DNA from 3 places in the Peribacillus sp. NPDC056705 genome. Region 2 is predicted to be linked to each of the others. Evidence: riboswitches for the same ligand, from Rfam matches in the RefSeq annotation. Region 2 holds a riboswitch; each other region holds the start of a gene.
The links. A riboswitch is a leader RNA that binds a small molecule or an ion and turns the genes downstream of it on or off. The one in region 2 is predicted to bind S-adenosylmethionine.

Region 1: another riboswitch for S-adenosylmethionine. It lies ahead of ACFRAK_RS23060 (bifunctional homocysteine S-methyltransferase/methylenetetrahydrofolate reductase); the one in region 2 lies ahead of mtnK (S-methyl-5-thioribose kinase).
Region 3: another riboswitch for S-adenosylmethionine. It lies ahead of ACFRAK_RS08270 (methionine biosynthesis PLP-dependent protein); the one in region 2 lies ahead of mtnK (S-methyl-5-thioribose kinase).

Annotation. Positions count from the first base shown of each region.
Region 1 covers NZ_JBHTYI010000030.1:25,143-29,628, forward strand. Annotated here, with positions in the region: gene metH (methionine synthase) at 1-1,318, opposite strand, end outside; gene ACFRAK_RS23060 (bifunctional homocysteine S-methyltransferase/methylenetetrahydrofolate reductase) at 1,311-3,158, opposite strand; SAM riboswitch class I at 3,263-3,361, opposite strand; gene ACFRAK_RS23065 (MOSC domain-containing protein) at 3,473-4,123, opposite strand.
Region 2 covers NZ_JBHTYI010000005.1:4,181-8,666, forward strand. Annotated here, with positions in the region: gene ACFRAK_RS08500 (pyridoxal phosphate-dependent aminotransferase) at 1-871, opposite strand, end outside; gene ACFRAK_RS08505 (carbon-nitrogen family hydrolase) at 971-1,753, shown strand; SAM riboswitch class I at 1,825-1,978, shown strand; gene mtnK (S-methyl-5-thioribose kinase) at 2,057-3,259, shown strand; gene mtnA (S-methyl-5-thioribose-1-phosphate isomerase) at 3,274-4,320, shown strand; gene ACFRAK_RS08520 (LCP family protein) at 4,477-4,486, opposite strand, start outside.
Region 3 covers NZ_JBHTYI010000004.1:329,057-333,542, forward strand. Annotated here, with positions in the region: gene ACFRAK_RS08260 (type B 50S ribosomal protein L31) at 1-25, shown strand, start outside; gene metC (cystathionine beta-lyase) at 138-1,319, opposite strand; gene ACFRAK_RS08270 (methionine biosynthesis PLP-dependent protein) at 1,316-2,428, opposite strand; SAM riboswitch class I at 2,515-2,628, opposite strand; gene fumC (class II fumarate hydratase) at 2,955-4,337, shown strand; gene ACFRAK_RS08280 (hypothetical protein) at 4,446-4,486, shown strand, end outside.

The DNA.
Region 1 (4,486 bases), on a different contig from region 2:
CACCATCTTCAAGGTTTATGGAATTAATGATCGATTTTCCTTGTGAATGTTTTAATGCTTGTTCAAGCACGGCTTCATCCGTAGTATCGATGACCAATGGGACTTTCACTTTTTTGACGACCTCTTCCACAAATTCCTTCATATCGCCAAGCTCATCCCCATCAGGATCAGCAAGACAGATATCAATGACATGGGCCCCTTTTTTTACCTGGGATCGTGCAATTTCGGCAGCTGGCTCATAATGCTTTCCGCGTATCAGCTCCTTGAATTTTCGGGAACCGATAACATTCGTTCTTTCACCTACGAATAAAGGCCGCATTGAATCATCATAAATTAGCGGCTCTATGCCCGATACGGCATGACCATGGGCTGTTTCCGTAATTGTACGGGGTTTCATGCCTTCGAGGACCCTGGAAAGTTCTTTAATATGTTCTGGTGTCGTACCACAACATCCACCAATGATATTGATCCATCCCTTTTCGGCAAATTGCTTCATTTTCTCTGCCAGTGAAGTAGGTGACTCATGATAGTGCCCTTCTTCATCAGGGAGCCCGGCATTCGGATAACAGCTAATGGCGCTATTTGATATATCTGCAAGTGTCCTGATATGGTCTATCATGAATTCCGGCCCTGTTGCACAATTAAGGCCGACAGCAACGGGCTTCATATGTTCAACCGATAAATAAAAAGCTTCGATGGACTGGCCAGCAAGTGTAGTGCCCATCGGTTCGATTGTCCCTGATATGATGACAGGCACATCTTTTCCTGTTTTAGCGAATGCTGCTTTGATTCCGGAAAAGGCAGCCTTGACATTAAGCATATCCTGACAGGTTTCCACCAATAACAAGTCTACCCCGCCATCCAAGAGACCGAGTGCCTGTTCTGCATAGGAATCGGTTAAAATATCAAAAGTCGTTCCTCCCGTTACGGAAAGCGTTTTTGTAGTTGGACCCATCGAGCCAGCTACATACCTTGGCCATTCATCATTGGAGTACTTTTCACAAGCTTTAACGGCAAGCTCAGCTGAAATCTTATTTAGCTTGTAGGCGATAGTGCTTATTTGGTATTCCTCCAGTACGATGCTGGTCGCTCCGAAGGTATTTGTTTCAATGATGTCTGCACCCGCTGCTAAATATTTTTCATGAATGGATTGGATGATTTCCGGTTGCGTCAATGATAAATATTCATTGCAGCCCTCGAATTGTTCCCCTCCAAAATCCCCTGCCGTCAAATTCTCCGCTTGAAGCATGGTTCCCATCGCCCCGTCAAGAAGGAGTATTTTAGAATTTAACTGATCTTGAATCGCTTTTTTATTCATGTACTGCCACCTCTGATGTATGTTTACTATCGACTTTTCTAATATATTTCGTAAGTTCCGCCGTCATTTCATAGCGAAGGAACGGAGTGATTAAATATATGCCCTTGAATTTTTCCCTTGCCGCGTCCACTAGCTCTCGCGCGATATTCACTCCTTCAATCCTCGACTTTACAGGGTCATCCCCCGCTAACGCCATGGCTCTTCTAACATTATCAGGCAATTTGATGCCTGGGATTTCATTATGGATGAATTCGGCGTTCCTGGTGCTTGTCAAGGGCATGATACCGATGAAGATCGGGGTTTCTAAATGTTTTGTGGCTTCATATACTTCTTCGATCTGCTCCACGGAATAGATTGGCTGTGTCAAGAAGGATTGGGCACCGCAGGCAATCTTCTTTTCCATTCTCAGTACCGCTTTATCCAGATATTTCACATTGGGATTAAACGCTGCAGCAATTTTGAAATTTGCCCGTTGGCCCAAACTTTGACCCGAATAGGAAAGACCTTCATTAAATTGTTTGACCATACTTATTAGGTCAAAGGAAGATAAATCATAAACCGAAGTGGCGCCCGGGAAGTCCCCAATTTTTGAAGGGTCTCCGGTGATGATCAATATTTCGTTCAGACCCACCGTTTGCAGACCCATTAAATGTGACTGCAGTCCAATCAAATTTCGATCACGGCATGTTATATGCACCATTGGCTCTATATTCAATTGGTTCTTCAGTAAATTGGCCAGTGCATCATTCGATATCCTTGGTGAGGCAAGCGAATTATCGGCTAATGTAATGGAATCGACCCCTGCTTTTTTCAAAACCTCGGCACCAGTCATGAAGCTCTCTATACCTAACTTTTTCGGAGGATCAAGTTCAACTAGAATCGTCCTTTCTGTTTTGGCCTTTTCGAACAGGGGACGTTCCAATTCTCTATCATTCACTTCAATTATTTCTATTTCACGGGATTTCGTAAATTTCTCTTTCACAGGAGCCAAACTTCCAATCGCATTCTTTACAGCTTGAATATGCAGCGGAGTCGTTCCACAGCACCCTCCTATGATCGCGGCCCCCTGCTCACGAAGTTCTAGGGCACTTGAACCGAAGTATTCCGGCACAGCTTTATAGACGAGCCTTCCATCCACATAATCCGGGAGGCTGGCATTTGGGTATATGGCAATTGATGCTTGCTTTGGCAAACTCACTTCTTCCAAGGCCCGAATCATATGATGTGGACCGAGACGGCAATTCACCCCAACAACATCGGCACCCAGTTGCTCAAGTTTTTGAAAAGCTTCATTTAAATGGATTCCATTTTGAAGATTTCCCAGTTCATGCATCGAAACATTTGCTATGATCGGCAGTCCAGTTTCATATTTAACGATTTGCAGGACGGTTTCCAGTTCTTCCAGGTCATAAAATGTTTCCAAGAGAATCCCATCAGGGTTTTCCATCAAAAGACTGTATAGCTGTTCACGAAAACCCCGTTTTATCTCTTCCATGCTTAAATCCGATTTCCTGATGCTCCGCTGTGCCCCTATGGTACCGAAGACGTATGCCTTTCCTTTTGCCGCTTTTTTAGCAAGAATGACTCCCTGGCGATTGATTCTGCTTACTTCATCTTCAATTCCATACCGTTTCAATTTGTTGAAATTGGCTCCGTATGTATTCGATTGAAGGATATCTGCACCGGCTTCCAGATAGGCACGATGGATGGACTCTATTTGATCTGGGTTCGTACAGTTTAATTCCTCATAACATTGATCGATGCCATTTGAATACAATAAGGTCCCCATTGCCCCTTCCCCAACCAGTATTCTATCTTTCACGTCTTTACGAAAATCCATCATTACACCCTCTCTCAAAAACAATCCTGTTTTTGTCGTATTCTATGAGTATGAGAGAAAAGGAAAAAAAACCTTCTCAAAGAAGAAGGTTTTTTGAAACATTCTCCTCATCTATCAAGCTCTGCTTGCTGGATTTAGCACCTTTGCCTAAGCTGGTTGCTGAGGTTTCTTCGGGCCAGTCCCTCCACCTCTCTCGATAAGATCCATTTATATAATTTTCATAAGATTTCAAAATTTGATTATATTTAATTTACATTAATAATCTGTCAATTTCAATACCTGATCGACATTTTTTTCACTTTTGCAAAAATCATTCAACCTTTTGCAGCTTGAACACTCTTCAAAATCCTTTGTTTCCAGTCTTCCGCTAACGAGTCTAGTGTAAGTAAAGCCTTTGCGCCTTCCAGCCCATCTCGTTTATGAAGGAGTACCTCTGCTGCATAATGAACTGAAATTTTTTCCTGCAAACGATCTATCAGCCCAATATCGTTTTGTTTATTTATCGTTCCTTCTTGAAGTACTCTTGCAAAATAACCAGTGAAACTCGTTTTCAGCACGAGTTCCAAAAACTTAGGTTCTTGATTGAAATGGGAAATGGTCGAACAAGGTATCCTCCCCTGGTTAATTTGAACAATCACTTCGCCTATTTGATAAATATCGCCAATATATGTTGTTTCTTCCCTCATCCCCGCTACGGTTAAATTTTCACCGAATGCAGGGATTTCCAGTTTTTTAGAGAATTTTTCATTCCATATTGAATAATGCTCAAAGGGGTAAAAGCACAAAACGCGATCAGGACCTCCATGGAACTTTACATTACCAACCCCATCACCAATTATACCTGATTTAGTCACTGTCACATTATCCTGTTCTTGTTTATCCATTGCTGAATAGATTTCGATATTTGAAAAAATTTCTTGTTTCGGCTTCCCGGCATGAAGTGCTTTGATTTTTCCATTTTCCATTTTGCATCTTCCATTCATATTTAATTTATATCATCCTGTATGTATAAATTATACTAAAAGTCCATTTTATACTGTAGTTTTTTATAAGAATATGAAAATGCAAAAGCCTCATGAGCCGTTAAATGGGGGAAATATCATTGATTTCCAGAAAAATTCATAGGTTAGTTTCAGTAATTTTGTTGCTATTTCAGAATTAAATATGGTAGAATATGAACACAATATATAGTCGAAAACTACAACCGTTCGCCTATATGTTGATTTTCACGATTGAATTCCTCATTGTCGCTCTTTAGGGAGCGAATTTTTTTTGCCTTCATTTCCATCCACCATTTTCTTTTATTTCCATTCTGTTTCTTACATCGT
Region 2 (4,486 bases):
TCTGCGAATCAAGCAAAGCACTTGCCGCAGCTTCTTGTATCGCCGGGAAAAGACTCACATAAAGATGGTCTTGCAATAGTTCAAGAGCTTCTATTACACTCTTATTCCCCACTGCGAAGCCTACTCTCCATCCTGCCATATTGTATGTTTTCGATAGTGTGTATATTTCTATTCCTACATCCTTCGCTCCCTCCGATTGGAGAAAGCTTATCGGTTTTTTTCCGTCGAATCCGATCGCGCCATAAGCGAAATCGTGGACCACACAAATGGAATGCTCTTTTGCGAAGGAGACGGTTTCATCAAAGAAACTATCAGTTGCAGAAGCACCTGTGGGATTATTCGGATAGTTCAAGAACATCATTTTGGCTTTATCAAGTACTTCTTTATGTATTTCATCATATTTCGGAAGAAAACCATTTTCTTCTGTCAGAGGCATGAGTTCGGTCTTTGCCCGGGCTAAAACAACTCCGGAAAGATAATCGGGATAGCCGGGATCTGGAACAAGGATCGTATCACCTGGATTCAATAAACACTGCGGCAGTTCGACAAGACCTGCCTTCCCCCCGAAGAGAATCGCCACTTCGCTATTCGGATCCAGCTTGACACCGTATTCTCGTTCATAAAAGACGGCGGCAGCATCTTTTAAATATTGATGTCCCCGGAATGGCGAATATTTATGATTAATCGTTTTTTCAGCAGCCGACTGCAAACTTTTCACGATATGTTCTGGCGTCGGCTGATCAGGGTTTCCCTGGCCTAAATTAATGACATCATGTCCTTGCTCCGTTATTGCATTGACTTTTGCGACTAGTGAAGCAAAAAACTGCTTGGGCAGGTCCTGAAGCTGGCCGGATTTTTCGAATTGCAACATTTATACACCTTCTCTGAAATTTCTTGAAATTCTAGTCACAAATGATATATGTTTATCATAGTCTTGTAAAGCATTTTTTACATGTGGAGGTTTTAATCGATGAAATGGAAAATAGCTTGTATTCAAATGGATATAGCCTTTGGTCAACCGGATATCAATTTTCAGGTTGCAGAACAATGGTTGGAAAAAGCAACACGGTCAGAACCCGATATCGTCATTTTACCGGAGCTTTGGACAACAGGATACGACTTGACCAGGTTAAATGAGATTGCTGATCACGAGGCAGAAAAAACGATTGAATTTTTAAAAACACAGGCACAAAAACACCAAATTCACATCATAGGCGGTTCCATCGCGAAAAAGACAAGCAAGGGAATCTATAACACGATGATCATCATCGATAAACATGGGAATCTCATTAAAGAATATGATAAGCTTCACTTATTTCAGTTAATGGATGAACATCATTTCCTGCAGCCAGGAGAAAAAGATGGTTTATTTACTCTTGATGAAAAAATATGTGCTGGATTCATTTGTTATGACATCCGTTTCCCTGAATGGCAGCGTGCCCATACCGTTCAAGGCGCCGAAGTTCTATTCGTAACGGCGGAATGGCCAAAGCCGAGACTCGATCACTGGAGAGCCTTATTGATTAGCCGTGCCATCGAGAACCAAGCCTATGTTGTAGCCGTTAATCGTTCAGGTTCGGATGTCAATAATACATTTGCTGGTCATTCCTTGATTATTGATCCATGGGGGAATCTCATTAGTGAAGCCGGAGAAGGAAACGAACTCTTGACAGGCACCTTGGATTTCAATAAAGTTACGGAAGCCCGAAACAAAATACCTGTATTCGAAGATCGCCGCCCTGATTTTTATTAATTTACCCATTGACAAACTATTCAAAAGGTTGTTATTATTTTCCCGAAGATTAAAATTTCAGAAAACATTTACTCTTATCAAGAGCAGGCTGAGGGATAAAGGCCCTATGAAGCCCAGCAACCGACTGTAATACCATTGTGAAATGGGGCGGATTCACCGCCGGATTATAAAATCCACAGAGCACGGTGCTAATTCCACCAGAATTCATTTTCTGGAAGATAAGAGGTCCGAAGCCAAAACTTCTGCCTCTTTCTATATGAAAGAGGCTTTTTTATTCTTATTTTGATTCTGGAGGGAAAAAGAATGACTCAAAACCATTCAAATTTTAAGAGATTGACAAACGAAACAGCTATAACCCTTGCAAAAAAACTTGGGTTGGTCAATGCGGATGCAAGTTTAAAGTGTAAAGAAATCGGCGATGGAAACTTAAATTATGTTTTTCATGTTACAGACATGCACACAAATAAAGGAATAATCATCAAACAAGCGGTCCCTTATGCCAAGGTACTTGGTGAAAGCTGGCCGCTGACATTGAAAAGGGCTGCCATTGAAGCGAATGCGCTGATTCATTTCAAAAGTTATTGCCCTGAATTCGTACCGCAAGTCTATTATTCGGATGAACAGCTTGCCATCACGGTCATGGAGGATTTATCGCACTTGAAAATCGTTAGAACAGGATTGATCGATGGCGATTCATATCCATTGCTTTCACAGCATATTGGTGAGTTTGTTGCTAAGACGGCATTTTATACATCCGATTATCATCTAGAACCATCTGCGAAAAAGGAAGTGGCCCGACATTTCACGAATCCAGAACTCTGCAAAATCACTGAGGTCTTTATTTTCACAGATCCATTTTTTGAGGAACTCCCAGGAGACTTCGAGGTGGAATTGACTGATGCCGCCAAAATTATCTGGAATGATCAAGAAGTGATACTTGAGGTCGCTAAGCTGAAACAAAGCTTTGAAACCGAGCAGGAAGCCTTACTTCATGGAGATTTACATACTGGAAGTATATTTGCAAGTGAAACTGAAACAAAGGTTATTGATCCGGAATTCGCTTTTTATGGACCCGTTGGTTTTGACCTTGGTCAATACACCGCCAACCTTCTCTTCCAGGCAGTCACACGCAATGGCGCTGGAAAGGAAGAGATTTTCACACACCTTCATGAATTTTGGAATGCCTTTGAAGAAACTTATACCGACTTATGGGAAGGTCAAAATAAAAGCCCATTCCGCCATGTGAAAGGTTATCTGCCTTACTTACTGACAAAATTCAAAAAAGATGCCTTCGGTTTTGCCGCCTGTGAACTGATTCGGCGAACCATTGGCCTTTCCCATGTTGCCGATTTAAACGTCATTGAAAATAAAGAGATAAGGATTGCTGCCAAAACGGCAACGTTGGAAATTGGTGCATTTTTAATTAAAAAACGGGAGGAATTAGATGTTCCAGCTGTCATTGAAGCGTTGAAGCAACGTACACTGCCATCTTATTCAACCATTTAAAAGGAGCCCTGCACATGACTACACTAGCACCCTTACCCTATTCGGTACACTGGGATGATACCCATATTACATTATTAAATCAACAAGCCCTACCTTCCATAACTGAATTTATTGAACTTCATTCAGTTAATGATGTATATGACAGCATTTTGACATTAAAAGTTCGCGGTGCGCCAGCAATTGGACTGACGGCAGCATTTGGTGTTGCACTTGGTGCCAAACAGGAAACAACCGCTGAATTAGGGGATTTCAAGAGAAATGTAACGAGGCATATTGAAAAACTCGCCTCTTCAAGGCCAACTGCAGTAAACCTTTTTTGGGCGTTAAGGAGGATGGAGAACACCTTGCATGCTGCGCAAAGCATTTCAGCTGCAAAGGAAGCACTTGTATCGGAGGCTAAAGCCATCTTTGCTGAAGATGAAGAAATGTGCAGGAAAATCGGGGAACATGGTTTATCCTTATTCACTAGAGGAGATTCCATACTAACCCATTGCAATGCTGGGGGAATTGCCACAGCTCGGTATGGCACAGCCTTGGCTCCTTTCCACCTGGCTAAAGAAAGGGACTTTCCGTTAAAAGTATACGCATGTGAAACCAGGCCTGTCCTGCAAGGTGCGCGTTTGACGGCTTGGGAATTGATGCAAGCGGGGGTTGATGTCACCTTAATTTCAGATAATATGGCTGCACATACGATTCACCAGAAACGAATAAATGGAATTATCGTCGGGGCAGACAGGATTGCGGCTAATGGAGATACAGCCAATAAAATCGGGACATTGGGATTGGCCATATTAGCCAAGCACTTTGGCATCCCCTTTTATGTGGCCGCACCATCAAGCACATTCGACCTTTCCATCGAATCAGGCACATCCATCCCGATCGAAGAACGGAATGAAGCGGAAATCACCTCCATTCAAGGTGTAAGGATCGCTCCGGAAAACGTGAAGACTTTCAATCCAGCCTTTGACGTTACACCAAATCATCTTATTACGAGCATCATTACCGAAAACGGCATCATAACACCGGATTTCAATAAAAACATTCCGCATTTTGTTAATTGATCCAGGTTCCTTTATTGGTGATAAAAAACGAGAAGGATTTTTATCCCTCTCGTTTTTTATAGATGATTATGAATATTCTTACGAGGTCTATAATACAATAATTCAAGTGAATTCGAACATATTCACTTAATATAAGGTTGTTCATAATAGTTCTTATTATTTTGAA
Region 3 (4,486 bases), on a different contig from region 2:
GGATAAATATAATATGAAGAAATGAGAGTCAGGCCATCGGGAAATCGATGGTCTTTTTTTATGACTGGGTTTGAAAAAGAGTTAATAATGATGCTAAGGAAAAGGGTGCCCATAATCATGAGGCACCCATCCTGAAATCATTTTGCAGCAACTGCTTCCCCTTTGGCAATATTAAGGAGGGCTGCATCGAAGTCCTTTATTAAATCGTCCGGATTTTCAAGTCCGACAGAGAGGCGGAGCAAGCTGTTCGTGATGCCTCGCTTTTCCCTTTCATCATCAGGCATGGCGGCATGGGACATTTTGGCTGGGTAAGATAAAATAGATTCGACCGCTCCAAGGCTTACGGCAAAAACAGGGAGCTCGACAGTGTTCACGAAAGAACGGAAGACTTCCTCACTTTCCAATTCAAATGATAGGACCGCCCCCGCTCCAAGTGACTGGCCTTTCTGGATGGCGTGCTGTGGATGATCGGAAAGGCCGGGATAATACACTTTTTTCACCAATGGCTGTTCCTTTAAGTAGGCTGCAATCTTTTCTGCCCCTTTTTGTGAATGTTCCATTCTAACTGATAAGGTTTTCAAACCTCTCATTACAAGCCAGGCATCCTGGACACCAAGGACCGCTCCAAAGGAGTTTTGGAGCGAACCGAGTCTTGCGGCCAATTCCGGATCTTTCACTACCGCAAGCCCAGCTACCACATCACTATGTCCGGATAAAAACTTCGTCGCGCTATGAAGGACAACATCAGCGCCCAGATTCAACGGTTTTTGCAATGCCGGGGTCAAGAATGTGTTATCAACAAAACTTAAGGCACCAGCTTTTTTGGCGATATCACATACGGCTTGAATATCGGTCACTTTAAGTAACGGATTTGAAGGCGTTTCGATATAGATTGCCCTGGTATTTGGCTGAACGGCAGCTTTGACGCTTTCAAGGTCCGTCATGTCCACGAAGGTATGCTCAATATTGAAACGAGTCAATACGCTTGTGACCATCCTGAATGTTCCGCCGTAAACATCTTCGGAAATGACGATATGATCCCCGGCAGACAATAGCAGGAAGGCTGTTGAAATGGCAGCCATACCTGAAGAAAAAGCAAAGCCGTGAGTGCCTTCCTCAAGTTCGGCAATGATGTCTTCAAGTGCTTCGCGAGTCGGGTTCCCGCTTCTGCTGTAATCATATTTGCCAAATTGATCGATATCGGATTGATGGAAAGTCGATGCATGCTGAATGGGGACGCTCACACCGCCCGTTGCCGGATCGAATTTATGCTGATTATGAAGTAATTTCGTTTCAAAGCTAAAATCATGACCTGTCATCGTAGCGCCTCCCTTTTTACATGTGCGAATGCTTGCTGCAAGTCCTGAATCAAATCATCGCTATCCTCGATGCCAACGGAGAAGCGGAGCAGGCGATTACAAACTCCATTTGCCGTTCTGACTTCAAGCGGTATATCGGCATGCGTTTGTGTGGCAGGATAGGTGATAAAGCTTTCAACCCCTCCAAGGCTTTCTGCAAAGGAAATTAATGAGAGCGATTGTAAAAAGGGGTTGACCGCCGATTCATCAATGATACGGAATGAAATCATGCCGCCTTTGCCGGGATACAATACGTCCGTGACACAATCATGTTCCGACAAGTAACCTACAAGTATTTTGGCATTCTTTTCATGACGCTCCATCCGCAATGCCAAGGTTTTCATTCCACGCATCAATAGCCAAGAATCAAAGGGGCTCAAGACAGCTCCGGTACCATTATGATGGAAGGCTAGTGCATCACATAATTCAGCGCCGCTAGCAACGATCAGTCCGGCGAGCACATCATTATGACCACCGAGATACTTGGTTGCACTGTGAATCACGATATCCGCTCCAAGCAGGATGGGTTGTTGAATAAGAGGCGTGTAAAAAGTATTATCAACGATCAATAGTAAATTATTTTGTTTGGCCAATGCGGCAACAGCGCTAATGTCCGTTTGCTGCATAAGAGGGTTAGTGGGAGTTTCGATGAAGATGGCTTTCGTGTGAGGAGTGATGGCTTTTTCTATATCCTCCAAACAACAAGTGTTTACATAGTCACACTGCAATCCCCATTTTTTAAAACCTTGTTCTAACAGACGATATGTACCACCATAAAGATCTTCGCTGACAATCCAGGCATCACCTGATTTAAAAAGGGCAAGGATAGTGGAAATGGCGGCCATTCCTGAACTGCAGGCATAACCTTGGTCGCCTTTTTCCAGATCGGCGATGGAACGCTCCAATAATTGGCGTGTAGGATTACCTGTCCTTGTGTAGTCGAATCCCGTCGATTGGCCAATTCCTTCATGGCGAAAAGCTGTTGAAAAGTATACTGGCGGATTGACTGTTCCTGTCGCCGTTTCGCTGCGGTTTCCTAATTGAGCAAGATATGTTTCAGTTTTGTACATGGTTTTCACTGCTCCTTTGAGTTATATAAAATAAAAAAAAGTCTTCTTTAAGAAGAAGACTTTGATTAAGTAAGGACGAGTCATTCTTCTTATCTTCCAAGTTCACAAACTTGTGGAATTAGCACCTTTTCATTGGTTTGAAACAAATGAAGGTTGCTGAGGTGTCATCGGGCCATTCCCTCTACCTCTCTCGATAAGAGTTTAGATTATTCAATTTCTTTTGAATTTACTATATATACAAAATACTGTCAAGGACATTTTGGGATGGATAATGCTTGGATGTTCATGTCCAGGTTAATTGGTGCCTAGTGCGACAACACTTTATGTATCTAAAAAAAAGAATATCCGAATCTTCATATAAACACGAAGGGTCATGCAATTTTCGGAAAAAGTGAAAGGTCAGCGGATATTTTTGCTTTAAAATAATAAAGTTTGTACAATGTATGGAGAGAAAGAATAATACGACATTATTCATTTCATATGCAAATTGGTCTCAATGAATAGTGCAAACATAGGAGGAGAACACATGGAATACAGAATCGAACGAGATACGATGGGTGAAGTGAAAGTTCCTGCTGATAAATATTGGGGAGCACAAACCGAGAGAAGCCGTAACAATTTCAAAATCGGTAACGAAAAAATGCCGATTGAATTAGTTCGTGCATTTGCATACGTTAAACAAGCTGCGGCAAAGGTGAACTATGATCTTGGTGATCTTTCGGAAGTTAAAAAGAATGCCATCGTCAAGATTTGCGGCGAAATCCTCGAAGGAACGCTAGATGAGCATTTCCCGCTTGTAGTTTGGCAAACGGGAAGCGGTACGCAAAGTAATATGAACGTGAATGAAGTGGTCGCTAACAAAGGAAATGAATGGTTAAAAGAAAACGGTGAATCGGAAACCCTTCATCCGAATGATGATGTTAACAAGGCACAGAGCTCCAATGATACTTTCCCGACAGCCATGCATATTGCTGCCTTTATGGAAGTCGCTGAAAAATTGGTTCCTGCCATTAAAGCTCTTCGTGATACATTCGATACAAAAGAAAAAGAATTTTGGGATGTCGTGAAAATTGGCCGGACACATCTTCAAGATGCTACACCATTAACATTGGGACAAGAGATTTCCGGCTGGAAAGCGATGCTCGACAAAAATCTAGCGATGATTGAGGAAAGCAGCCAAAAATTATTGAACCTTGCACTAGGAGGAACGGCTGTAGGAACCGGAATCAATACAAAAAAAGAATTCCCGGGACTTTCCGCCAAACAAATTGCAGCTGATACTGGATATCCTTTTGTCACATCTGATAATAAGTTCCATGCATTGACAAGCCATAACGAAATCGTCTACGCACACGGCGCTTTAAAAGCATTGGCAGCGGATTTAATGAAAATTGCGAACGATGTCAGATGGCTGGCAAGTGGTCCAAGAAGCGGAATCGGCGAAATAGCCATTCCGGAAAACGAGCCAGGCAGCTCCATCATGCCAGGTAAAGTCAATCCAACACAAAGTGAAGCGCTTACCATGATTGCAACTCAAATCGTGGGTAACGATGCTACAATTGGCTTTGCAGCAAGCCAAGGTAATTTTGAATTGAATGTATTCAAGCCTGTCATCATCTATAACTTCCTGCAAACGGTAAAATTATTGACGGAAGGCATTCATTCATTCAACGATAATTGTGCGGTGGGCATCACTGCAAATGAGGATAAAATCAAAGAAAATGTAGAACGTTCCCTTATGTTGGTAACAGCATTGAACCCGCATATCGGTTATGAAAAAGCAGCCAAAATCGCCAAAACTGCATTCAAGGACAACTCAACATTGAAAGAAGCTGCGTTGAAATTGGAGTTCCTGACAGAAGATGAATTCAAAGCATGGGTCGATCCTGCTAACATGGTTAATAAATAATTGAATGGAAGTACCCTCCCTTGGTATTAGGGAGGGTGTTTCCATGGGTTAAAATAATGGAATGAACAAATACTGAGATCATAGGTATCGTGAACAGGAGGAAAAACAATGTCTTTATGCCCGCTTTGCAACGGTCTAAGAAAAATTCA